One region of the Weizmannia acidilactici genome, then DNA from elsewhere that is predicted to be linked to it. Evidence: riboswitches for the same ligand, from Rfam matches in the RefSeq annotation. Region 1 holds a riboswitch; each other region holds the start of a gene.
The links. A riboswitch is a leader RNA that binds a small molecule or an ion and turns the genes downstream of it on or off. The one in region 1 is predicted to bind S-adenosylmethionine.
Positions count from the first base shown of each region.

Region 1 (5,884 bases):
TTTCCAGATTTTCATCGGAATATTGCCAGTAGCCGGACGGTGAAATTTCCGCCGGCTTTAACAGCCCGATCGCGTCATAATGGCGCAACGTACTGACACTGACGCCGGCAAGATTTGCCGCTTATTTAATTCTCATCATTAATGCCCCTTTCGATCACCACTATAAAGGGTGACGCAGCGAGAGGGTCAAGACGATTTTTCGAGTTTTTCATTTAACGCAAATAAAACTTCGTAAATTTTTACAAAGGCATCCATCAAAGTCATCTCTTCATCGTAACCCGGCACATCATTCAGGCCAAAATTCACATCCCAGATGCCTTCATTTCCTTCAAACATCAATTCACCAGCTATTTCCCCCACAAGCAGTTCCGATAATGCCGATTGAATCGCCTCGCCGTATTTTTTCTGCATCTTCAGCCCGAGCATGCAATTGTAATGGCCGAACACATCATCCAGCTCGAGCGAAATGCCGTCTATCCCAATAATGTCAAACCAGTCAGATTCGACATAAAGATACTCTTTCCTATGCTTTTTTAAATAAACAACCGGCTCGTTTAAAAACTGCGGGGTTTCAACTGCGATCGTTTCATCTGTTTCTTTGTTGCACCGTTCTATGTAGGCATCGAAAAAACGGGCTGTGCTTTCTTTTTCAATAAACTTCACCTTCTGCATTATATCACCGAAAAAACCGGCATGGCGATCAATGTAGTCGAACTCTTGTTTACATAATATAATTATAGAATCCTTATGATTTGTGATATATTTTTTCAGGTTTGTCTTTAGCATGAGCCTTCATCCTTTATTATTCTTCTACCACTCAGTATGTCCCATTTTTATAAGAGTTGTAAAGCGAAAAAATGCGCCAAGGACATAAGCCTTCAGCGCAGTATTTGAAAATGCTTATCAGTTCAATGCTGTTGCTTTATGAAAATCGCGGCCGTCATGGATGGCTTCGACATAGCCGGCGCGGATGACGAAATCGCCGAAATGCTCGCCTTCCTGCCTTTCTTTCGCGTATTGCAGCAGGATCGGGCGGAGGGAAGCCAGGATTTCTTCTTCCCCAATGTTTTCCCTGTACAGGCATGCGAGCCGGTCTCCGGTGAAACTGCCGCCTAAATACAAATTGTATTTTCCCGGGGCTTTCCCGATAAAAGCAATCTCCGCTAGTGCCGGACGTGAGCAACCGTTCGGGCATCCGGACATCCGGATCACGATTTCTTCTTCGCGCAATCCTGCATCATCCAAGATTTCCTCAATTTTTCCGAGCAGTGTCGGCAAGTATCGTTCGGATTCCGCCATGGCCAGGCCACAAGTCGGGAATGCCACACAGGACATCGAATTTCTCCTGAGGGCGGAATAATGCTTGCCGTCCGTTAAATGGTATTTTTCTACCAGCTCATCTATTTTTCCTTTCATTTCATCTGTCACATTTGAAATGATGACATTCTGGTTCGGCGTAAGCCTGAATTCACCTTGATGGATTTTTGCAATTTCACGCAGTCCCGTCATCAGCGGATAACCGTCGAAATCTTTGATCCTTCCGCTTTGGACAAATAACGTAAGATGCCATTTCCCGTCGCCTTTAATCCAGCCGTAACGGTCTCCGTTATGGTCAAAATGGAACGGGCGAGCTTCGCCGAGATCCCAACCGAGCCTTTCATTCAACTCATTTTTGATCCAGTCGAGGCCCCGCGCATCAATGGTATATTTGAAGCGCGCATTTTTCCGGTTTGCGCGGTTGCCGTAATCGCGCTGGATGGATACAACTTTTTCCGCCACTTCAATGACCTGGTTCGGCGCGCAGAAACCGATGATACGCGCAAGCTGCGGATAAGTCTTCGGATCCCCGTGGGTCATCCCCATCCCGCCGCCGACTGCGACATTAAACCCTTCCAGCTTACCGTCATTTAAGATGGCAATAAACCCTAAATCCTGTGAAAAAATATCAACGTCATTGGAAGGCGGCACTGCAAAACCGATCTTAAATTTTCGAGGCAGGTACGTCGGGCCGTAAAGCGGTTCGGAATCGTTCTTTTCTTTGGTGTCGATGATTTTTTCATCTTCCAGCCAAATTTCATGATAAGCGGAAGTCCTCGGCAGCAAGTGGTCGCTCGTTTTTTTCGCCCACTCGTACACTTCTGCATGCACATCCGACTGGTATGGATTCGGATTGCACATCACATTGCGGTTGACATCCCCACAGGCGGCCAAAGTTGTCATCAGCGCCTCGTTCATTTCCCGGATCGCCTGTTTCAAATTCTTTTTTAATATGCCGTGCATTTGGAAAGTCTGCCGCGTAGTCATTCTCAACGTTCCATTCCCGTATTTATGGGCCAGTTCATCCATTACGAGCCACTGTTCCGGTGTCGCAACGCCGCCCGGGATGCGTACCCGCACCATAAACTGGTAAGCAGGCTCGAGTTTCTTTTTGCGCCGTTCATTGCGGACATCGCGGTCATCCTGCTGGTAGCTGCCGTGGAATTTCAGCAATTTATTGTCGTCATCCGAAATGGCGCCGGTTAAAGTGTCTTTAAGTCCCTCCGCAATTGTTCCCCTTAAAAATCGGCTGTTTTCTTTTATTGTTTCAAGCGGATCAAGTTTTTTACCAGACATTATTCTGCTCCTTTCTGTTAATAAACATCACGCTGGTAACGTTTTTGCTGGCGCATGTCTTTTAAATAACCTTCTGCTTCTTCCCTCGTCATATTTCCTTCTTTTTCAAGAATTTCGATCAAAGCTTCATGGACATCGCGAGCCATATGCTTCTCATCGCCGCAGACATAAACATAGGCACCGTCTTCCAGCCACGCATAAAAATCTTTGCTCTTTTCAAACATCCGGTGCTGGACATATACTTTTTCCTCCTGGTCGCGGGAAAAAGCAACGTCCATCCGCTCGAGCACACCGTTTTTCATCCAGTTTTGCCAATCGAGCTGATAAAGAAAGTCGGTCGAAAAATGCTGGTCGCCGAAAAACAGCCATGTTCTTCCGGTAATGCCTTCCGCTTCCCTTTCCTCCAAGAATGAACGGAACGGCGCGACACCGGTGCCCGGCCCGATCATGATAATTGGCGCATCCTGGTCAGCCGGGAGTTTGAAATTCGGATTCCGGTGGACGTAAACCGGCAGGCGGTCGCCCGGCTTAACCCGGCCGGCAATTTGCCCGGAGCAGACGCCCGAACGCAGCCTTCCGTTTGCCTCAAACCGGTCTAAGGCAATCACAAGATGCACTTCGTCCGGATTCGCTTTATAACTGCTTGCGATCGAATAAAGCCGCGGCGGCATTTTCCGGAGGATTTTCACAAAAACTTCCGGTTTCACTTTTTGCGGCGGGAAATCTTCCACCAAATCGACCAGATCACGGCCGTTAAGATAAGCTTTTGCCTCATCTTCCTTTTCGAGCAATGTCGCCAAAGCGCTGTTTTCGAAAAGCGTTCCCGCCTGCTGGAGCAGTGGTTTTGTTAATCTCGTAATTTCATAGTGGTAAAGCAAAGCTTCCCTTATCGGCAGGACATCGCCTTTTTTATTGATCGTGACCGGTTCCTCAGGGTTCCAGTTCAGCTTTTGGATCAGCCGGTCAACCAGTTCCGGTTCATTTTCCGGATAGATCCCTATGCTGTCCCCAGGTTCAAACGTGAAGTTTGATCCTTCAAGCGACAATTCAAGATGATGTGTCTCTTTATTCGAACCTTCCCAGTTTAAATTGATATTTTCAAGTACTTCCGCATGGAATGGATTGGATTTTGAAAAAGCGGTTTCCTGCGCTTTTGGAGCTGCCCCTGCAGTCTCTCCGCCTGCTGGATACAGGCTTTCGGACGCCTCCAGCACGCCTGTAACGCCTTCAAACCACTCCGCTGCCGATTCCTCATAATCGACATCGCAATCAACACGCGGATAAAACCGTTCTCCGCCCAACTCTTCCAATTTTTTGTCGATATCTTTTCCGGTTTTGCAGAAAAATTCATAAGACTGGTCCCCGAGTGCCAATACAGAAAACTTGACTCCATCCAGTTTCGGGGCTTTTCTGCTGTGGATCAATTCATAAAAAGATAAGGCGTTGTCCGGCGGATCCCCTTCTCCCTGAGTGCTTGTGATGATCAACAGGTGTTTGGCATTCTTTAAATCTCTCGGTTTTACAGCATCCAACGGTGAAAAAGATACTTTGAACTGTTTTTCTTTCAACTTAGCGGAAAATTCTTCGGCAAGGGACTGGGCATTTCCGGTCTCTGAACCGTAAAGAACCGTAACTTCTTTCGTAGCAAGCTGCACTGTTTTTTCCGCAACTGCAACGGAACCTGTATCATTCGCCGCTTGTTCAGCGAGCGGATAAGTTAAATAACCGCTCAACCACAATTTTTGCTGATCCGATAAGGTTTCCAGCAATCGGTTCAATTGTTCTGCCTGTTCTTTACTAAATGGGCTGTTTTGTACGCTTAATGGCAAGATTTCCACCTCACACAAACTTGTTTTATCGCAATGCCTTATATGTATGTTTGTGTTATCTATCGATTCTTAATCCAAATAGACAGGGATGTTTACTTGGATTTGCAGTAACAGCTACCTCCTTGTTTTTGTGCCTATCCCACTAAAAAACCCTTCTTACCGAAAGATAAGAAGAGTTGCGATCCACGCGATTCAACTATTCTTATCTTTCAGACAAATGTCTGCAGGAATTGGCACAGTGTTTTTCAACCTGTTGCCGAGGTTTCAAAGGGCCCTTCCCTCCACCTCTCTTGATAAGAAGTAATAAAAATTATTTAGAAATCATTGAAAACTATTATATAGTTAATTTGCCCAATAGTCAATTATTTTTCGAAAACATATTTGGAAATTGTCTTATAAATGTTGTGTTCCGCGGTTCGGATGGTCAGTTTGAATCACCCGTCTTCGTTCCTTGGTGGAAACGCATCTTCCACTTGCCTTCTGTATGCTTCCATATCGAGCTGCGCAGGGAATGCTGCCCGTTTTCTTTATTAAAAATATGGTAAGTCACAAGTACAATTTCTTCGGACAAGGGATGGATTTCAAAATCACTCAAAACCATTTCCACCTTTCCGATTCCCTCTTCCCCGATTTCCTCGTTTTTGTATAAAATTTTTCCGGAACTGCCGATCTCGAAAAAATTGTCGGCAAGCAATTTTTTTAGTTCTTCCCGTGATCCCCGGACTTCCGGCTGTAATAATTTTTCTTCTAGCTGCTCTAAGTGTTCTTTTAATGAAAGTTGATTAACCATGTTTATTCATCTCGCATTTTTTAATAATTGTACCAAATAATGTGCAAAAATACAGTTGGCATTTTTAATTTTGTTGAGAGTTCGGTAATATTTAATGGGAAGATGTTTATACCCCACGGGAACGGGCGCGGCCTTCCCGCCATCATTACCGGTGCCGGCCCAAAAGCCCCTTTTAAGCAGAAATGTTACTCAAATGGTCTTTATAAAGCTTCTAAGGACTGTTTCAGGAGTTTTATTTTGCTCGAACGGTCCTGACAAAGCTTCTTAAAACCATTTCTTCGGGAAAATTTTCCTCTAACGTGGCTGGCCCAAAAATCGGTAAACAGACTTAGGGGTCCTTTTTTATCGAAGAATGTTGATGATCGAGAAATTCACGCACTTTCCGCTTTTCACACGCATCGCTAGCCTCCTCGCTCGTACCTTAGCACGAGGGGGCTCTTCTTGCTCGCTTATCCCGCAGGAGTCTCGTAAATTTCGCGATCATCAACAGGTAAGATTCCATATGCTATATTTTTATTGGATGTGCAGTTATCGCGCTCCTGGGCACCATGCTGCCGATAAAGCCCCTGCCGCAAAGCGGTTGGGAAATGGAATATCAAAATAACTTAAAGCTATAAAAATAATGGGGTGGGAAAATGAATGTCATTCCAAA
Region 1 covers NZ_BKZR01000039.1:22,328-28,211, reverse strand. The annotation lists partial or broken gene GBH70_RS13165 (MerR family transcriptional regulator) at 1-88, opposite strand, end outside; gene GBH70_RS13160 (hypothetical protein) at 187-786, opposite strand; gene cysI (assimilatory sulfite reductase (NADPH) hemoprotein subunit) at 904-2,613, opposite strand; gene GBH70_RS13150 (assimilatory sulfite reductase (NADPH) flavoprotein subunit) at 2,631-4,442, opposite strand; SAM riboswitch class I at 4,642-4,742, opposite strand; gene GBH70_RS13145 (nuclear transport factor 2 family protein) at 4,867-5,232, opposite strand; partial or broken gene GBH70_RS13140 (GNAT family N-acetyltransferase) at 5,868-5,884, shown strand, end outside.

Region 2 (5,884 bases), on a different contig from region 1:
GGATATCGTAACACAAAAAGCGGAAAACTTGTTTAAAGCATTGAGCACGACCGATAAAGGGCTGACGGCGGCCGAAGCGGCATCGCGCCTTGAAAAATTCAGCTACAACGAAATTGCGGAAGCAAAACACATCGCTTTTTGCAAGATTTATCGCCAACTTCCCCCTCTTGCTGGCAGTCCTGCTCTGGTTGCGAGTATTTATCCTTTATTGGAGGCATGCCGGAGCTCGGATGGGCGATTATTCTCGTTATCATCATGAAAGCGGTCTTCAGTTTCTGGCAGGAATTTAAAGCGGAACAAGCAACGGAAAGCCTGAAAAAAATGCTGCCTTCTTATGTGAAAGTGATCCGGAACGGGCATCAGCAAAAAATCCTGGCAAGGGAATTGGTGTCCGGGGACTTGATTTACTTGGAAGGAGGGGACTACATGCCGCACCGAGGTTGCGTCCATGTTCAGCATCGGGCTATTGTCCAACCGGCTCCTGAATTACGGCGTCATTTTTGAACTGGCGCTTACGGCGTTCCTGATTTATACGCCGTTTATGCAAGGCATATTCGGCACATATCCGGTACCGTTCACCCATTGGCTCTTTTTGTGCCGCTGTTGATTTTGGCGGAAAAGCCAGAAAGCTGGTTGCACGCAGGAAGTTGAATCATGCAAAAGCATAAATGTTCCGGGGGTGGGGTTGTCCCAAAAGCCCCTCTTAAGCAGAAATTTTTCTCCTGAAGCTTCTCAGAACCATTTCTCCGGGAAAATTTTACTCGAACAGTTCTGAGAAAGCTTCTAAGGACCGTTTCCCCGGGAAACTTTTGCTCGAACGGGCCTGCAAAAGCTTCTCAGAACTCTTTTTAATATTTACGCGTATGGTGGTAGAAATGCTGACAAAGAAATTAAAAAAGTTTGTGAATATTCTTAACAAAATTCTTGTCATCTTTTGTTGGAAAAGGGATAATAACTTAAAAAGGAAAAGGCTCTGTTGATGGAAGTGAAAATTCCGCAAAGTTTCACCGCCACCAGAGCAGTAAAAAAGGAGTTTTTCAGCCATGGCAGATGTGAAAATCCGAACATAAGGAGTGAAAACATGAAAACCGTTAAACTGAACGACCGCATTTCTTTCGGTCAATCCGCGCCGTTTGTCCTGATTGCCGGCCCGTGCGTCATTGAAAGTGAAGCATTGGCCATGGAAACGGCTGCCTCCCTTCAGACCATTGCCGACAGGCTCGGTATTCCTTTCGTTTTTAAAGCTTCATTCGACAAAGCCAACCGATCATCCATTTTTTCCAAAAGAGGCCCCGGGCTGGAAAAAGGGCTGGAGATCCTTAGCCGGGTCAAAAAATCATTTGGTATTCCCGTCACATCCGATATCCATGAGCTGTACCAGGCGGAAGCAGCTGCAGAAGTGCTCGACATCATCCAAATCCCCGCTTTTCTATGCCGCCAGACGGATTTATTGCAGGCCGCGGCAAAAACAGGAAAGGCGGTCAATGTGAAAAAAGGGCAGTTCCTTGCGCCATGGGATATGAAAAATGTCATTCAAAAACTGGAAGAATCCGGAGCTGACAAGATTCTGCTCACGGAACGCGGCTCAACATTCGGCTACAATAATCTCGTTGTCGATATGCGGTCATTGCCGGGGATGCGCGGGTTCGGGTATCCGGTCGTATTTGATGCGACCCACAGCGTCCAGATCCCGGGCGGCAACGGCACCTCAACAGGGGGCAGGCGGGAATTCGTGCCGTACCTGGCGAGGGCAGCCGCCGCGGCCGGCATTGATGCGCTGTTTATGGAAGTCCACCCTGATCCTGACCGGGCATGGTCGGACGGGCCGAATATGGTCAAACTCAATGAACTGGAAGAAATTTTAAAACCAATACAGGAAATTGACGGATTGGTGAAAGAACGGGTCACGGCGAACATTCTTTGACGGAGGCGAAAAACATGTTAAGAGACTTGAAACAAAGCGTGAATTATGTTGAAAGCATCCGCGAAGTCCTGGAAACAGAAGCCAATGAAATTTTAAAGCTGAAAGACCGCATCAATTTCCGGATCAATGAAGTAATTGAAATGATTTTGGCGTGCGAAAACAAAGTCGTTTTTACCGGCATGGGCAAATCGGGTATCATCGGGCGGAAACTCGCTTCCACCTTTGCGAGCACCGGCACCCCGGCTTTTTTCCTCCACCCTGGGGAAGCGCTCCATGGCGACCTTGGTAAAATTACGAAAAACGATGTCGTCATTGCCATCTCCAACAGCGGCGAGACATCCGAAATCCTCAACATCATCCCTTCCATTAAAAGGATTGGGGCAAAAATGATTGCGATTGTCGGCTCGAGGAAATCGACGCTGGCGCGGCGCTCGAATCTCGTAGTTGACATCGGCGAGATCGAAGAAGCATGCCCGCTCGGCCTGGCACCGACTTCGAGCACGACAGCGACGCTTGCTTTAGGGGACGCAATCGCCATTGCCCTTCTTAAAGCGAGGGAGTTCACGCCGGAAAATTTTGCCCTTTTCCATCCCGGCGGCTCATTGGGCAGGCGCCTGCTTTTGACGGTCGGGCATGTCGTCAGGAGGAAAAAAGTCAATCCTGTTGTTGCGCTCGACACGGGCATAAAAGATGCGCTTTTCATAATGACGGAAGCGGGTGCGGGTGCGGTTTCGGTCATCGATGATGAAGGCCGGCTGATCGGGATTTTGACGGATGGCGATATCCGGCGTGAACTGATGAAAGGACATGAAGTGCTCGATAAAAAAGTGGCGGATCTGTATACAAAGTATCCTGTTTCTGTCAGCGACCGCCAGCTGGCGACGGAAGCGTTGCGGATCATGGAAGATCGCGCGTTCAATGTGCTTCCGGTTGTAAAGGCAGGGAAGAAACCGGTTGCAATGCTCCGTATCCAGGATTTGACGAGGCTGGGGCTATAGCGGATGGCGAAGATCAAATGCATTGTAATGGACGTGGACGGCGTGCTGACGGACGGGCGTCTCATCATGGAGGAAGACGGGCAGGAATGGAAAGCGTTCCACAGCATGGACGGGTTGGGCATCACGCTGGCAAAATCGGCCGGTATCCGGTTCGCCATCATTACAGGGCGTAAATCGGGCATTGTCAGCCGCCGGGCAAAAGAACTCGGGATTGATGAAGTGCACCAGGGGATCCGCGACAAGTTCACCGTTTTTACGGAACTTGTTTCGCGGTTCGGCCTGTCTTTTGATGAAACCTGTTATATCGGCGATGATTTGAACGACCTTATGATCATGCGTGAAGCCGGTTTTTCGTGCGCACCAAGGAATGCGGCCAAATGGGTCAAACAGGAAGCTGATTATGTCACAGAAAAAAACGGCGGGGAAGGTGCAGTCCGCGAAGTCATCGATTTGATTTTGTCCAGGCAGTATGATTATGAAAAACTCGCCCTGCATTTTTTATACGAAAAAGTGGAGTTAAAACAGTAAGACAAAAGAAAATTTTTTCATAAAAAAGCTTGACGAATCCAAAAAAATGGTATAATTTTAATGAAAAGTATAAATATTATAGTTCTTATCAAGAGAGGTGGAGGGAATGGCCCAATGAAGCCTCAGCAACCTTCAATGCGCATGTACATTGAAAAGGTGCTAAGTCCAGCAAGTTATGGAACCATAACTTGAAAGATAAGAAGAACGGCTGAGTGTTAATAAAAAGCAAAAGTCTTCTTCTTATTGGAGAAGGCTTTTTTATTTACCATTTGAAGGAGTGTCAAGCATGTACCATACGGAAACGAAACTTGCACAGATCGGAAACCGCAGCGAAGACAGGACAGGCGCCGTCAACCCTCCTGTATATTTTTCTACCGCTTACCGCCATGAAGGGATCGGGCAGTCGACCGGATATGACTACTCCCGCACCGGCAATCCGACAAGGCAATTGCTCGAAGAAACGATTGCGGATCTGGAAGGGGGAGACCGGGGATTTGCCTGCAGTTCCGGCATGGCTGCGATTTTCACCGTTTTGTCTTTATTCCAATCCGGCGATGAATGGATTGTGAGTGATGATTTATACGGCGGTACATACCGCTTGCTCGAGCAGGGCTATAAAAAATGGGGGTTGTGTTGTAAGTATGTAAACACTTGCCATCCGGAAAATATAGAGAAGGAAATCACCCCGAAAACAAGAGCCATTTTTCTCGAAACTCCGACCAATCCCCTCATGCAGCAGACCGATATTGCCGCGGTTGCTGAAATCGCCAAAAAATACGGGATTTTGCTGATTGTTGACAATACCTTTTATACCCCTCTTTTGCAGCAGCCGATCAAACTTGGCGCAGACATTGTCATCCACAGCGCGACAAAATATTTGGGCGGGCATAACGATGTGCTTGCCGGCCTGATTGTCGCAAAAGGGGAAGAGATTTGCGAACAACTCGCCCTTTACCATAACGGCGCCGGCGCCACGCTCAGCCCGTTTGACTCGTGGCTTTTAATGCGCGGCATGAAAACATTGGCTTTAAGGATGGAAAAGCATGAAAAAAATGCAAAAGCTGTAGCGGAATTTCTGAACGGGCATCCGGATGTGGACGATGTGCTTTATCCGGGGAGAGGCGGGATGCTGTCTTTCCGGATCAAGGATGAGGCATGGGTTGATCCGTTCTTAAGGGGCCTGTCTTTGATCACGTTTGCGGAAAGCCTCGGCGGGACGGAAAGTTTTATCACCTACCCGGCAACGCAGACGCATGCCGACATTCCGGAAGAAAAACGGATCCAATCGGGCGTTGACAACCGGCTGCTCCGCTTTTCGGTCGGGATTGAAGATGTGCGCGATTTAATCGCAGATATTGAAAAAGCTTTTGCCAAAATCCATGAAGGGGTGCAAGTGCGATGACAAACGCTTATTCTTTTCAAACAAAGCTTTTACATAACAGCCATAAAATCGACCCGGCAACCGGAGCAGTAAGCGTGCCGATCCAGCATGCTTCGACTTACCACCAGTTCGATGTGGATCATTTCGGGAAATACGATTACAGCCGTTCGCTCAATCCGACAAGGGAGGCGCTTGAAGATGTGATCGCGGAACTTGAGGGGGGCGTGAGAGGCTTTGCATTTTCTTCCGGCATGGCCGCGATTTCGACGGCCTTCCTGCTGCTTTCGGCGGGTGATCATGTCGTCATTACCGAAGATGTGTACGGCGGCACGTTCCGGATGGTGACGGAAGTCTTGTCCCGGCTCGGCATTGAGCATACGTTTGTCGACATGACCAATTTGGAAGAAGTACGGCAGGCTGTCCGCCCTAATACAAAAGCTTTTTATGTGGAGACCCCGTCGAACCCGCTGCTAAAAGTGACCGACATCAGGAAGGTAAGCGGAATCGCTAAAGAAATCGGCGCGTTGACGTACGTGGATAATACGTTTTTAACGCCTGCTTTGCAAAGGCCGCTCGAACTCGGGGCGGATATCGTCTTGCACAGCGCGACGAAATTTTTGTCGGGGCACAGCGATGTTGTCGCCGGGCTTGCCGTTGTGAAAGACGAAGCATTGGCTGCAAGGCTTGGTTTCTTGCAAAATTCATTCGGGGCGGTGCTCGGCGTCCAGGATGCGTGGCTTGTCCTGCGGGGGTTGAAAACATTGCATGTAAGGCTTAAGCAGTCGCAGCAGTCGGCCATCCAAATCGCGCATTATTTGGATGCGCATCCGCTCGTGCGCAAAGTGCATTTCCCGGAACTGGAGCATCATCCGCAGCATGACCTGCAAAAGCGGCAGGCGGATGGGCCGGGCGCGGTGCTGTCGTTTGAGCTGGAAAATGAAGAAGCGCTCCGGGCATTTACCAAGCATGTAAAAATTCCGGTTTTTGCCGTCAGCCTCGGAGCGGTGGAATCGATCCTGTCTTACCCGGCGAAAATGTCCCATGCCGCAATGC
Region 2 covers NZ_BKZR01000046.1:19,073-24,956, reverse strand. The annotation lists gene GBH70_RS17015 (cation-transporting P-type ATPase) at 1-259, shown strand, start outside; gene GBH70_RS17010 (P-type ATPase actuator domain-containing protein) at 217-504, shown strand; gene GBH70_RS17865 (cation transporting ATPase C-terminal domain-containing protein) at 449-607, shown strand; gene kdsA (3-deoxy-8-phosphooctulonate synthase) at 1,082-1,924, shown strand; gene GBH70_RS14075 (KpsF/GutQ family sugar-phosphate isomerase) at 1,939-2,922, shown strand; gene GBH70_RS14070 (KdsC family phosphatase) at 2,926-3,450, shown strand; SAM riboswitch class I at 3,533-3,652, shown strand; gene GBH70_RS14065 (methionine biosynthesis PLP-dependent protein) at 3,737-4,852, shown strand; gene metC (cystathionine beta-lyase) at 4,849-5,884, shown strand, end outside.
Region 2: linked by a shared signal. The riboswitch ahead of GBH70_RS14065 (methionine biosynthesis PLP-dependent protein) and the one ahead of GBH70_RS13150 (assimilatory sulfite reductase (NADPH) flavoprotein subunit) in region 1 are both predicted to bind S-adenosylmethionine.

Region 3 (5,884 bases), on a different contig from region 1:
TTTGCTATTTTGTCGGTGGCGGTTCCGTTGTCCTTAAAGATTATTTAAAAACGTTAAACAACAATTTGGATGGGTACAACATCGATTTCTTTGAAGACGAAAAAGAAAGCATTTGGATGATGGCGAATGCCTACTACAAATTAATTTCGGATTATGTGAGGAAAAACATTAAACCGGAAGACAAAGGAAAGAAACCTGTCGAATCCAAATAAGGTGAAAAGGCATGGAAAAACAAAGTGAGATGAAGAGGGGACAGACGATTGCTTTCCGGATCCCCTCGGACACACCCGACCATATTTTAAGGGAACTCCAAAAGCTGAAAGAAAAAGAAAGAAGGAATTTTTCAAGAAAAATTGCCGAATACGTGGTACAAGGCATCAACCAATCGCTGGTAAAAGAAAAAGAAACGATCACGATCCCGCTTCCCCGGAAGCTGTCGAAAGCCCAGCATGACTGGCTCAAGCATGAACACTCGGAAGCGATGTTGGGCAGCATCGTCTACCAGCTGATCCAGGATCCACTACGGGTGACGTCGCTGTTTGCCGCGTTGGCAAGCAAATCGACAAATATTGACGAAGCCCTGTATTTGCAGGAAGACCTCCCGGAAATAGGGGCGCCGGATAAGACGGAAACAGCGAACGCTGCTGCCCCCGGCACGGTACAGGATGATCTCGATGCTTTCGACTGGAGGACGGCGGTGCAGGAACAGGCTGCCGCGGAAGAACCGGAAAAAGAAGAGGACCTGGAAGATCTGCTTGGAGACTTTCTGGCCAGCATGAATAAATGAAAAGGGTTTTCCACGCTGTCTTGTATGAAAAAGGGCGCCCCAGAGTCAATGATTGACTTTAAGGGTAGCCCCTTTTCATTTTAAGAAATAGTACTATAATGAAAATTAAAAAAAGGGGATGGCAAAGATGGAAAACATCATTGAACTTTCTGGGGTAAGTTTTATGCGGGACGGCAAAAAACTGCTTTCGGATATTAACTGGACCATCCAAAAAGGGGAACACTGGGCTGTCCTTGGTTTAAACGGTTCCGGAAAAACGACTTTGCTCAATATGATCAACGGATATATCTGGCCGACAACCGGCAGCATCCGGGTGCTCGGGCAGACATTCGGAAAAACAAGCCTGCCGGAGCTAAGAAAATCGATCGGCTGGGTGAGTTCGTCGATTCAGGAAAGGATTCCGCGCACCCAGCTTGCCCGCCATGTCGTCATCAGCGGGAAGTATGCCTCAATTGGATTGTATGAGGAATTTACCAAAGAAGACGAAGACAAGGCCATCCACCTGATGGAAAAATTAAATTGCGTTGGTCTTGCGGACAGCCCGTATGAACAATGCTCGCAGGGGGAAAGGCAGAAACTGCTGATTGCACGCGCGTTAATGGCGGAGCCGCGCATCCTGATTTTGGACGAGCCTTGCAACGGGCTGGATCTGTTTGCCCGGGAAATCCTGCTGAAAAGCGTTGAAGAGCTGGCTGGTGATCCAAACGGGCCGGCATTGATTTACGTAACGCACCATCCGGAGGAAATTTCGCCGGTATTCCAAAAGACTTTGCTGCTCAGGCGCGGGGAAGTGTTTCAACAGGGGGACACTTCCGATATGATTGAAAAAACATCGCTCTCCCGCTTCTTTGAACATGAAATCCATGTGGAATGGCGGGGGAACCGGGCTTCATTTCAACTCGTTTGATTTTTGGAAAAATGATGTAAAGAAAAAATATAAAATATGAATTGACAAATCCCTAGTCGTCCACTAATATTTAAAGTATAACAAATGAATAACTTATCAAGAGAGACTGAGGGACAGGCCCAATGACGTCCAGCAACCTTCAAAGCTGCTTTGAAAGGTGCTAATTCCTGCAGAATGTTTCATTCTGAAAGATAAGTCACTTTTACGGCAAACCTCTTTCGAATGAAAGTGGTTTTTTTTTGCCTGAAGCTTACAAAAGGAGATTTTCACATGCTGGTATTAGATGATATTCATAAAGTGTATGGCAAAGGAAAGGAGAAAAAGGTCGAGGCTTTAAAGGGTATCAACCTGCGCGTTGAAAAAGGGGAAATTTTCGGCGTAGTCGGATACAGCGGTGCCGGAAAAAGTACGCTCATCAGATGCGTGAACCTTTTGGAACGGCCGACATCAGGAAAAGTCCTGATTAACGGGGTTGACCTTCTCGCCCTTTCACCGAAAGAACTGCGGAATCAGCGAAAAAAAATCGGGATGATTTTCCAGCAGTTTAACTTGCTCCAATCGAAGACGATTTTCCAAAACGTGGCCATGCCGCTTGTGCTTGAACACCGCCCGAAGGAAGAAATCAAAGCGAAAGTGACCGAGTTATTATCTTTTGTCGGTTTGGAAGACAGAATGAACCATTATCCGGAACAATTATCGGGCGGCCAAAAGCAAAGGGTTGGTATCGCGCGCGCATTGGCAACCGATCCGGACATCCTGCTCTGCGATGAAGCAACGTCGGCCCTTGACCCGAACACAACCGAAGCAGTGCTCGATCTTTTGCGGAAAGTCCGCGACGAGCTCGGCATCACCATTTTAATGATCACGCATGAGATGAATGTCATCCGCGATGTTTGCGATAAAGTAGCGGTGCTGGATGGTGGGAAAATTGTCGAGCAGGGTCCTGTCATCGATATTTTTACAGAACCGAAAACACAGATTGCGAGAAGCTTCGTCAAAACGGTTCTCAATGACTCGATCCCGAAGTCGGTGCAAAAACTGATTGATGAGAGCAGCAAGGAAAACCCGCACGGCATCTATCGGATTCTGTTTAAAGGGGCATCCACCAATGTGCCGCTTTTGTCAAATACCGCGAAACATTTTTCCGTTGATTTGAATGTGCTCCACGGCATGATCACCGAACTCCAGGGCATTCCTTTCGGAAATCTGCTTGTTGAGCTGAAAGGCGATCGTGAAGAGATAGAGCGTGCCATCCAGTACATTCGGGAACATGACGCGATCATCAGGGAGGTGGAACAAAATGGCATTTGATTGGTCATGGTTTTGGCCGGAATTTTTCACGGCAATTAACCAAACACTATACATGGTCATTGTATCCTTAATCATTTCTATTATCATCGGGATTCCAGTCGGCGTCATTCTCGTTATTACCCGGGAAAACGGGATTTTGGAAAATAAATGGATTTTCAATATTTTAAACGTCATTATCAATATTTTCAGATCTATTCCTTTTATCATTTTAGTTGTCGCGATCATCCCGTTTACCCGCCTTATTGTCGGAACGGCGATCGGAACAACGGCAGCAATCGTCCCGCTTGTCCTGTATACGGCTTTTTATATCGGGCGGCTTGTTGAAAGCTCCCTCCTGGAGGTCGATAAAGGCACAATTGAACTCGCCCAGTCCATGGGGGCAACGCCTTGGCAGATCATTTGGAGGTTTTTGCTTCCGGAAGCTTTGGCATCCATTGTCCTGAATTTAACGATTGCGACAATCGGACTGATCGGTGCATCCGCGATGGCAGGGGCTGTCGGGGCTGGCGGGGTCGGCGATTTGGCGATTACGTACGGCTACAACCAGTTCCAAACAGGGGTCATGATTATTACGGTTGTTACACTGATCGTCCTGGTACAGCTTGTTCAGACATTAGGGAATTTCTTATCCAGGAAGATTAGGAGAAAATAAGCTTGCATGGCATTGACCACTGTGAATAAGGTTTACACCTTTCAATAAAAATATTTTCAGGGGGATTTATCACTATGAAAAAATTTGCCATTATTTTATTGGGCCTCATTCTTGTTTTGGCAGGATGCGGAACCAAGAACAATTCAAGTAGCAGCACCACCACCAAGACGATCAAAGTGGGGACAACCACTTCTGAAGTGCCGACTTGGACATTGATCCAAAAACTTGCGAAAAAGAAAAACATCAATATTAAGATTGTCCGTTTTGATGATTACGTACAGCCGAACCTCGCTTTAAACGACGGGGAAATTGACATTAACGCATTCCAAACGGTTGTTTATTTCGATGATTTTATTAAACAGCGCAACTTGAAGCTTTCTGCAATCGGTACAACAAATATTTGGCCGATGGGCATTTACTCGAAAAAATATAAAAAGGTAAGCCAAATCAAAGACGGAGACCAAATCGTCATTCCGAAAGACCCGACAAACCTGGGCAGGGCATTATTGCTGTTGCAAAAAGCCGGTTTGATCACGGTGAAAAAAGGATTTACAGGCAAAGGCGGCCTGGAAAACATTGCTTCAAATCCGAAACATTTGAAAATCACTGCGGTTGACGCTGCCCAAACGCCGCGTGGCATGGATGATGCGGCAGCTGCCGTCATCAACTGCGACATGGCGATCAACGCAGGCTTGAGCCCGGTAAATGACTCTATCTTCCGTGAAGATGCAAGCAATAAAGCATACATTAATATCATTGCTGCCCGTACAAAAGATAAAAACGACAAAACTTTGCAGGAAATCGTAAAAATCTACCATTCCAAAGAAGTGACAGATTTTATTAAAAAACATTATAAAGGTGCAGCCGTACCGGTCGTTAAACCAGTATCATACTTAAAAGACTATAAACAAAACTAATCCGCTGAAAAGCCCGGCATAGAAAAGCCGGGCTTTTCCCATTTTGGTCAATCTACCGACTTTTGGACAGTCCCTTCCCATTTTACTCTGCTATTTGCAACTTTCTAAAAATCAAGGAATCTCTTATAATGGAAGTAAGGGTTTTCGACATGTGCGGAGTAAAAATGAAAAGGGGGAAATCTTTTATGGCGGCGCTTTTGCCGATCATGCTGGAACGTGCCGGCATTCTTGTCATTGCTGCTTTTTTGTTGTCACGCCTAAAAACTTTCCGGCAAATCATCCATCAGGAATACGGGCGGAAAGAAAAGCTCGTGCTTATCCTTATTTTTGGCATCTTCGGCATGATCAGCAATTACACCGGGATTGTGATTGAACACGGAAAAATTTCGGAAGCTTTCGGGCATAGCCATTTGTCGGTCGAAAGCGCCATTGCCAACACGAGGATCATGGGCGTCGGCATCGCCGGGTTAATGGGCGGCCCTGTTGTCGGCATCGGTGCAGGAGTTTTCGCGGGCATCCACCGGTTAACATTGGGCGGCTATACAAATATTGCGTGCAGCCTGTCCACCATCATTGCGGGCATTTTCATGGGTCTGCTCGGCAAACGGTACAATGTGCGGGGAAAATATGCCGCTTTGCAGGCGGTTTGTGCCGGAATGCTGATGGAAATGCTGCAAATGGCAATTATTTTGTCGGTTGCAAAACCGTACGAAGATGCGCTTGAACTCGTCCGGTTGATTGCGGTGCCGATGATTACGATTAACGGGTTCGGGACGTTCGTTTTCATTTTGATTATCCAAACGATTTTGCTTGAAGAAGAGCGGACAAGGGCGTGGCAGACGCACAGGGCGCTGCAGATTGCCCAGGAAACGCTTGCCCATTTCAGGAAGGGGCTGAACACCGAATCGTGCAAAAAGGCGGCGGAGATCATCCTAAAACGTACATCAGCCGATGCGGTGGCGATTACGGACCGCGAGAAGGTGCTGGCACATGTCGGGGCAGCGTCTGACCACCATATTCCGCTGCAGAGCATGTCGACGAAATTGACGGAAAAAGTGCTTGAACAGGGAAAAATCATGGTTGCAACATCGAACCGGGAAATCCAGTGCACGCATGAAGGGTGTCCGCTCCAGGCGGCCATTGTTCTGCCGCTTTTAGTCCGTGAGCAAGTGGTGGGCACATTAAAGCTGTACTTTAAAACAGCTGGACAGTTAAGTTCGGTTGAACAGGAGCTTGCCGAGGGCTTAAGCAAGCTTTTTTCAAACCAGCTTGAACTGGCGGAGGCGGAACTGCAGAGAAAGTTGTTAAAA
Region 3 covers NZ_BKZR01000025.1:5,007-10,890, forward strand. The annotation lists gene GBH70_RS10215 (ParM/StbA family protein) at 1-212, shown strand, start outside; gene GBH70_RS10220 (hypothetical protein) at 224-787, shown strand; gene GBH70_RS10225 (ABC transporter ATP-binding protein) at 915-1,694, shown strand; SAM riboswitch class I at 1,785-1,892, shown strand; gene GBH70_RS10230 (methionine ABC transporter ATP-binding protein) at 1,965-3,005, shown strand; gene GBH70_RS10235 (methionine ABC transporter permease) at 2,995-3,657, shown strand; gene GBH70_RS10240 (MetQ/NlpA family ABC transporter substrate-binding protein) at 3,732-4,574, shown strand; gene GBH70_RS10245 (sensor histidine kinase) at 4,760-5,884, shown strand, end outside.
Region 3: linked by a shared signal. The riboswitch ahead of GBH70_RS10230 (methionine ABC transporter ATP-binding protein) and the one ahead of GBH70_RS13150 (assimilatory sulfite reductase (NADPH) flavoprotein subunit) in region 1 are both predicted to bind S-adenosylmethionine.

Region 4 (5,884 bases), on a different contig from region 1:
CTTCCGTATTATACAATTCGCCGTTATAACAAATCGTATACGTGTTTCCGCCCTTTTGGCGCGTCATCGGCTGGACGCCGCATAAAGGATCAACGACGACAAGCCGCTTATGGCCGAATGCCGCATGCGGTGAAAGCCATATATTGGTGTCATCCGGACCCCGTTTGCTTAATGTTTCCGTCATTTTTTTTACCGTTTCGATTTCACTCCGCAAATCTTTTTGAAAATCGACCCATCCGGTTATTCCGCACATTCCGGCTCACCCTTCCTGAATTTCTCCGGTTTTGCGGCATTGATGCTTATAAGCCGCTATACCGTGCAATTTTTTCTTTTCGGCTGTATTAGTATATAGGCAAATACCCCGGAATGTGAGTTGTCCTATGATGGAACATGGAATGGGGGCAAAATCGTGCCCAAATTTTTTATGGTACAATTAACATATGTTTTGGGTTATAGAAAGGGATGAGCTGATGATTGCCGCATTAATCGTCATATTGGTGCTCGTATTGTTTTTGCCTTTTTTCGCGCCGCTTGTCGAGCGCAATTTGGAAGTTTTTTTATTTATTATGGGATGGGTCGCGGCCATTGCCGGCGGTGTGCTGGACAAGCCGCTGATCATAAAAGCTTTGGAGGATCCCGTTAAAATTACAATTGCGGTGTTCATTGCCGGCTTATTGTTCCGCTGGCTGGAAAAGCCACTTGAAAAAATCATTTCCGCCATTAACCGTGTAATGCCGTTTCCGCTTTTGGCTGCACTGATTGTGATCATTTTAGGCCTGCTTTCAAGTGTGGTGACCGCCATTATTTCTGCTTTGATTTTAGTGGTCATCGTCAGCGTCCTGCGGCTCGACCGGAAATCGGAAACACAGCTGGTGGTGTATTCCTGCTTTTCCATCGGGCTCGGCGCCGCGCTTACCCCGATTGGCGAGCCACTTTCGACCCTTGCGATCAGCAAGTTAAACGAGGACTTTTTTTATCTAATCCGCCTGATCGGGCCGGAAGTGATTTCAGCTATTTTAATTTTCGGCATCTTGGCTGCGGTGGTGATTAAACCGGAAAGCTCGGAATTGGGGCTTCAAAGTGCGCACAACCGTGAATCGTATGTGGATATCGTTTTGCGGACGGTGAAAATTTACTTGTTTGTCATGGGGCTGACGCTGCTCGGGGCGGGGTTTGAACCGCTCATCAACCGTTTCCTGCTTGATTCAAGCCCGTTTATTTTGTACTGGATCAATATGATTTCGGCTGTGCTCGACAATGCAACATTGGCAGCTGCCGAGATCAGTTCGAAAATGGCGAATAGAACCGTCCAGGCCATTTTACTCGGACTGCTGATCAGCGGCGGGATGCTCGTGCCGGGCAATATCCCGAATATCATCTCCGCCGGAAAACTGCGGATCACAAGCCGGGAATGGGCCAGATTCGGGCTCCCGATCGGCCTTGTTGCCATGGCGGTTTATTTTGTAGTGATTTTGTTGGTGTAAGGTATGAAGGACAATTTATGGGACGGCATCGTTAGTTTTGTCCTTCAACCGACTAAGGAAAAACAATACACCAATTTTAAAACTACATTGAATCCTTTATAGACACAAAGGGTTCCCCAAAAGCCATGTGCCCAGTTTTCGGGGGACCTTTCTTTTAGTTTTGCACATAAACATTTTCCAGTTCCGCCCGCAAAAACTTGGCCAATTCAAGCATGCCGTATTTTCCCGCAGCCGCTTCGGCATCGGAATTATAATTTGTATTCGTATTGATGTCGTACGTAAAAATTTCGCCGTCCGCATTGCGGATAAACTCAATGCCCGCAACCTTGATCCCGTTGCCGCGCAGTAGTTCTTCGTATTTTTGAATAATCGGCTCGTTAAAATCGTCAATAATTTGGAACTTCGGTTTTTGTTCCGTTTCCTCGCCGGCAGGGCAGAACAGGCCGCCGATTTGGCAGGCATCGGCAGGGCAGAGTTCAAAACCTCCCGACGTATCCACCCGGACCGCGTACACAAATTTTCCGCCGATGAATTCGCAGCGGGTAATGTAATGCTCCGGTGATTCAATGTATTCCTGCACAAGTGTCACGCCGTCCCGCGGTTCTTCAAACACATCACTTTCAACATACTCCTTGAGCGCATCAACCGAATGAAAAAGCTGGACGCCGAGTCCTTTGCCCGCGCGGTTATGTTTCGTGATAAAAGCAGAGGCCCCAAGTTTTTCTGCGGCTTTGATCATTTGTTTCTTTCCGACCGCGGCAATCGTTTTCGGCGTGCGGATCCCGTATTTCTCCAGTTCCATATACTGGTTCACTTTGCTCACTTCAAGCCGGAGCGCGCTGCTACCGTTGATGACCCGGCGCCCGTGTCGCTCGAGCCAAGCCAAAACGGCCGATGTCAGTTCAGGGGCATAGGTATGTTCCCTCGTGTGTGAGGAAGCGCTCATCCGGCTGAAAAAAATCCCTTCCGGCGGCTCCGAAGTCAGATCCACCGTCCCTTCATCCAAGAACCAAAGCTCATAAGGCAGGCCCAATTCTTCGAACCTCTTTACCAAATGGTCCGTCCATTCCTGATTTTCATGCAAAACATAAATCTTAGCCACGCAGTTTCCTCCTATTTTCCAGTTTTTGTTTATTCCAATAACGGCATGACTTGTTTTGAAAAACGTTCCATCTCTTCCAGTTGCGGGGAAAACTGCAACAACAGCAAATCAACACCGGCATCTTCAAATTCCTTGATGCGGGAAGCAATCTGCTCGGGCGTGCCAATTAAATTCGGCCGCAACCCGCGGTTGGAGACGGAATAATCATACAATTTTACTTGCTGCTCAAGTTGCGATTTGCTGACAAAATCTTTGTAGCCGGCATACCCGCTCGTTTCCTTTACATCCGTAATCCGGGCCAGTTCCGCCTGCGCTTCTTCTTCCGTATCGCGGCAAATCACATAAGCCGCCATGCCGAACGATTCAAACGGTTTTTTGCCTGCCGCTTCACGTCGCTTTTTCATGTCCGCAATTTTGGCGCGCAGTTCTTCCACCGTGCCGCCGTGCATCACGTAAGCATCACAACCGTTCACAATTGCCTGCTTGCCACGCTCGCTTTCCCCACCCGCATAAAGACGCGGATACGGCTTTTGCACCGGTTTTGGCGCAAGATGCGCATTTTCAATTTTGTAAAAACGGCCGTCATACGAAAACGTCTCTTCTGTCCACATTCCTTTCAGCACATCCACAAATTCTTCCGTCATGTCATAGCGCTCATCATGGGCGGTGAAAATGCCGCCGTACTGCTTCGCTTCGCCTTCCCACCATGCTGAAACAACATTTAAGGTAAAGCGGCCGTTGCTGATGCGGTCAATGTTTGCCGCCATTTTTGCGGTAACGGCCGGATTGTGGAAACCGGGGCGGACTGCTGCCATAATTTCGATTTTTTCCGTAACAGCTGCGAGTGCAGCAGCCGTCGACCATGCTTCGAGCGAATCGCTTTCAGGTCCCTTTATGTCATTTAAGTAGAGTTCTGCGATTAAAGTCGTGTCATATCCCCATTTTTCAGCAGACTGGGTCACTGTTTTCGCGTAATCAAACGTCGGCAGCATGTTTTCATCCTCAACATTCCGCAGCCATCCGCCAAAAATCGGCAGCCAAAAGCCGTATTTCATCTGTTGTTCCTCTCCTTTGTGTATGTATGAAAAAAAACTTCCCCGATAAGAAGAAGTTTTCAATCAAACGCCTCTTATCTTTCAGGAATCAATCCTGCTGGAATTAGCACCTTTCAGATAGACATCTGCGGTTGCCGGGCTTCATTGGGCCATTCCCTCCGCCACTCTTGATAAGAATTTTCAATTGTCATATTAATCATACTACAAAACTTTGAATTTGTCATCCTACACCGCTTTATGATCCGTCAGCTTAAAACGATTTACAGATTTTTAATGATAAAGTTCTTAAAAGATGTAACTGCCGGGGACATATAGCCTTCCGCTTTCCACACCATGTAAATTCTGCGGGAGCATTGGAGATTTCGTACCCGTATGACTGAGATTTTACTTTCATTCACATCGGGGATAAACGGAATAAGCGCTACACCTAAACCAGCTCCAACAAGATCTGCGACAGTTCGTTCCTCCAATCCTTCAAAGGCCACCTTTGGTTCGAAACCCGCCTCAACGCATAGTTTATCAATGACCTCTCGAAGTGCAGTGTCATCCTTAAAAAGAATAAACGGTTCGTCTGCCACCTCTATTAAATCTATTTCCTCGATCCCGGCCAGACGGTGGTTTGCCGGTACGATTAAATATAATTCTTCCTATAATGCGACCTGATCATCCATGGGAAGCAGGGGATGAAGCGGCATTAAGGAATTCCTTGGCAGCGTCAGCCATTACGTTGTCCAACATTCAGACATTCCTGTATTGATGATTAAATCATCAGATTCTGATTTTAAAGAAAGACAGCCCGGCGATGCATGTTCGTTTATGCTGTTTTTCAGACTAAAAGGGGCTGTCCCAAAGCACTGAAAAGTAGTTTGATAATGATCGCAAAATTCACGAGACTCCTGCGGGAAAAGCGAGCAAGAAGAGACCCAGTGCGCTTGAGGGACGAGCGAGGAGGCTCACGACGCGTGAGGAAAGCGAGTGAATTTCGCGATCATCAACAATCTCTGATAATTTTTACATTGCATGAAAAAGGGATGTCCCTAAGTCAGTTAACCAACTTTTGGGACAGCCCCGTTTTCATTATATCCTGAAGTAACTTTTTAACCAATCTGCCTTCCTGCCGCAAACTGGCTGTAATAAAGATCAGCGTAAAAGCCGCCTTTTTCAAGCAGGGACTGGTGGGTACCCTGTTCGATCACATCGCCGTGGTTCATCACAAGTATCAAATCGGCATCGCGGATCGTCGACAGCCTGTGGGCGATAACAAAACTCGTGCGCCCTTTCATCAGGTGGGCCATCGCCTTTTGGATTGCGGCTTCCGTTCTCGTATCAACGCTGCTTGTTGCTTCATCCAAAACCAAAATTGCAGGGTCGGCGAGAATCGCGCGGGCAATAGTCAAAAGCTGCTTCTGCCCTTGGGAAATATTTGTTGCTTCTTCATTGAGCACCGTATCATAGCCGTCCGGCAGCACGCGGATAAAATGGTCGGCATGCGCCGCTTTTGCTGCCCGGATGATTTCCTCTTCCGTAGCATTTTCACGGCCGTAAGCGATATTGTCGCGGATCGTGCCGTTAAACAGCCACGTATCCTGAAGCACCATCCCGAATGTCGTCCGCAAATTATCCCGCTTAAGATCGCGGATATCGATCCCATCAATGGTAATTTTGCCGCCGTCCAGTTCATAAAACCGCATCAGCAGATTGATCAGTGTCGTTTTCCCTGCACCGGTCGGCCCGACGATTGCCACCATCTGGCCGGCCTTGACATTAATATTCATATTGCCGATGACCGGCTCGCCGTTTTTATAGCCGAAGCGGACATGGTCGAAAACGACATCGCCTTTTGGACGGGCAAGTATTTTCGCATCTTTTGCATCCGGCACTTCTTCCGATTCGTCCAAAATTTCAAATACGCGTTCTGCAGAAGCAATCGTCGACTGGATGATATTCGCAATGTTGGCCGTTTGTGTAATCGGCTGTGAGAACTGCCGCGAATACTGGATAAACGCCTGCACATCGCCGACTTCAATCTTGTTTTTTGTGACAAGAATGCCACCGGCAACAGCGACAAACATATAGCCGATATTGTTGACAAAATTCATTAGCGGCATCATTGTCCCGGAAATAAATTGCGCCTTCCAGCCTGATTCATACAGCTTATCATTCAGTTCTTCAAATTTGCGAATCGTTTTTTCTTCATGGCCGAAAGCGCGGATAATTTGGTGGCCCGTGTACATTTCCTCAAC
Region 4 covers NZ_BKZR01000025.1:19,983-25,866, reverse strand. The annotation lists gene asnB (asparagine synthase (glutamine-hydrolyzing)) at 1-253, opposite strand, end outside; gene GBH70_RS10310 (DUF1646 family protein) at 471-1,484, shown strand; gene GBH70_RS10305 (ATP-grasp domain-containing protein) at 1,639-2,586, opposite strand; gene GBH70_RS10300 (LLM class flavin-dependent oxidoreductase) at 2,616-3,641, opposite strand; SAM riboswitch class I at 3,713-3,818, opposite strand; partial or broken gene GBH70_RS10295 (LysR substrate-binding domain-containing protein) at 3,902-4,276, opposite strand; partial or broken gene GBH70_RS17205 (universal stress protein) at 4,298-4,406, shown strand; gene GBH70_RS10285 (ABC transporter ATP-binding protein) at 4,739-5,884, opposite strand, start outside.
Region 4: linked by a shared signal. The riboswitch ahead of GBH70_RS10300 (LLM class flavin-dependent oxidoreductase) and the one ahead of GBH70_RS13150 (assimilatory sulfite reductase (NADPH) flavoprotein subunit) in region 1 are both predicted to bind S-adenosylmethionine.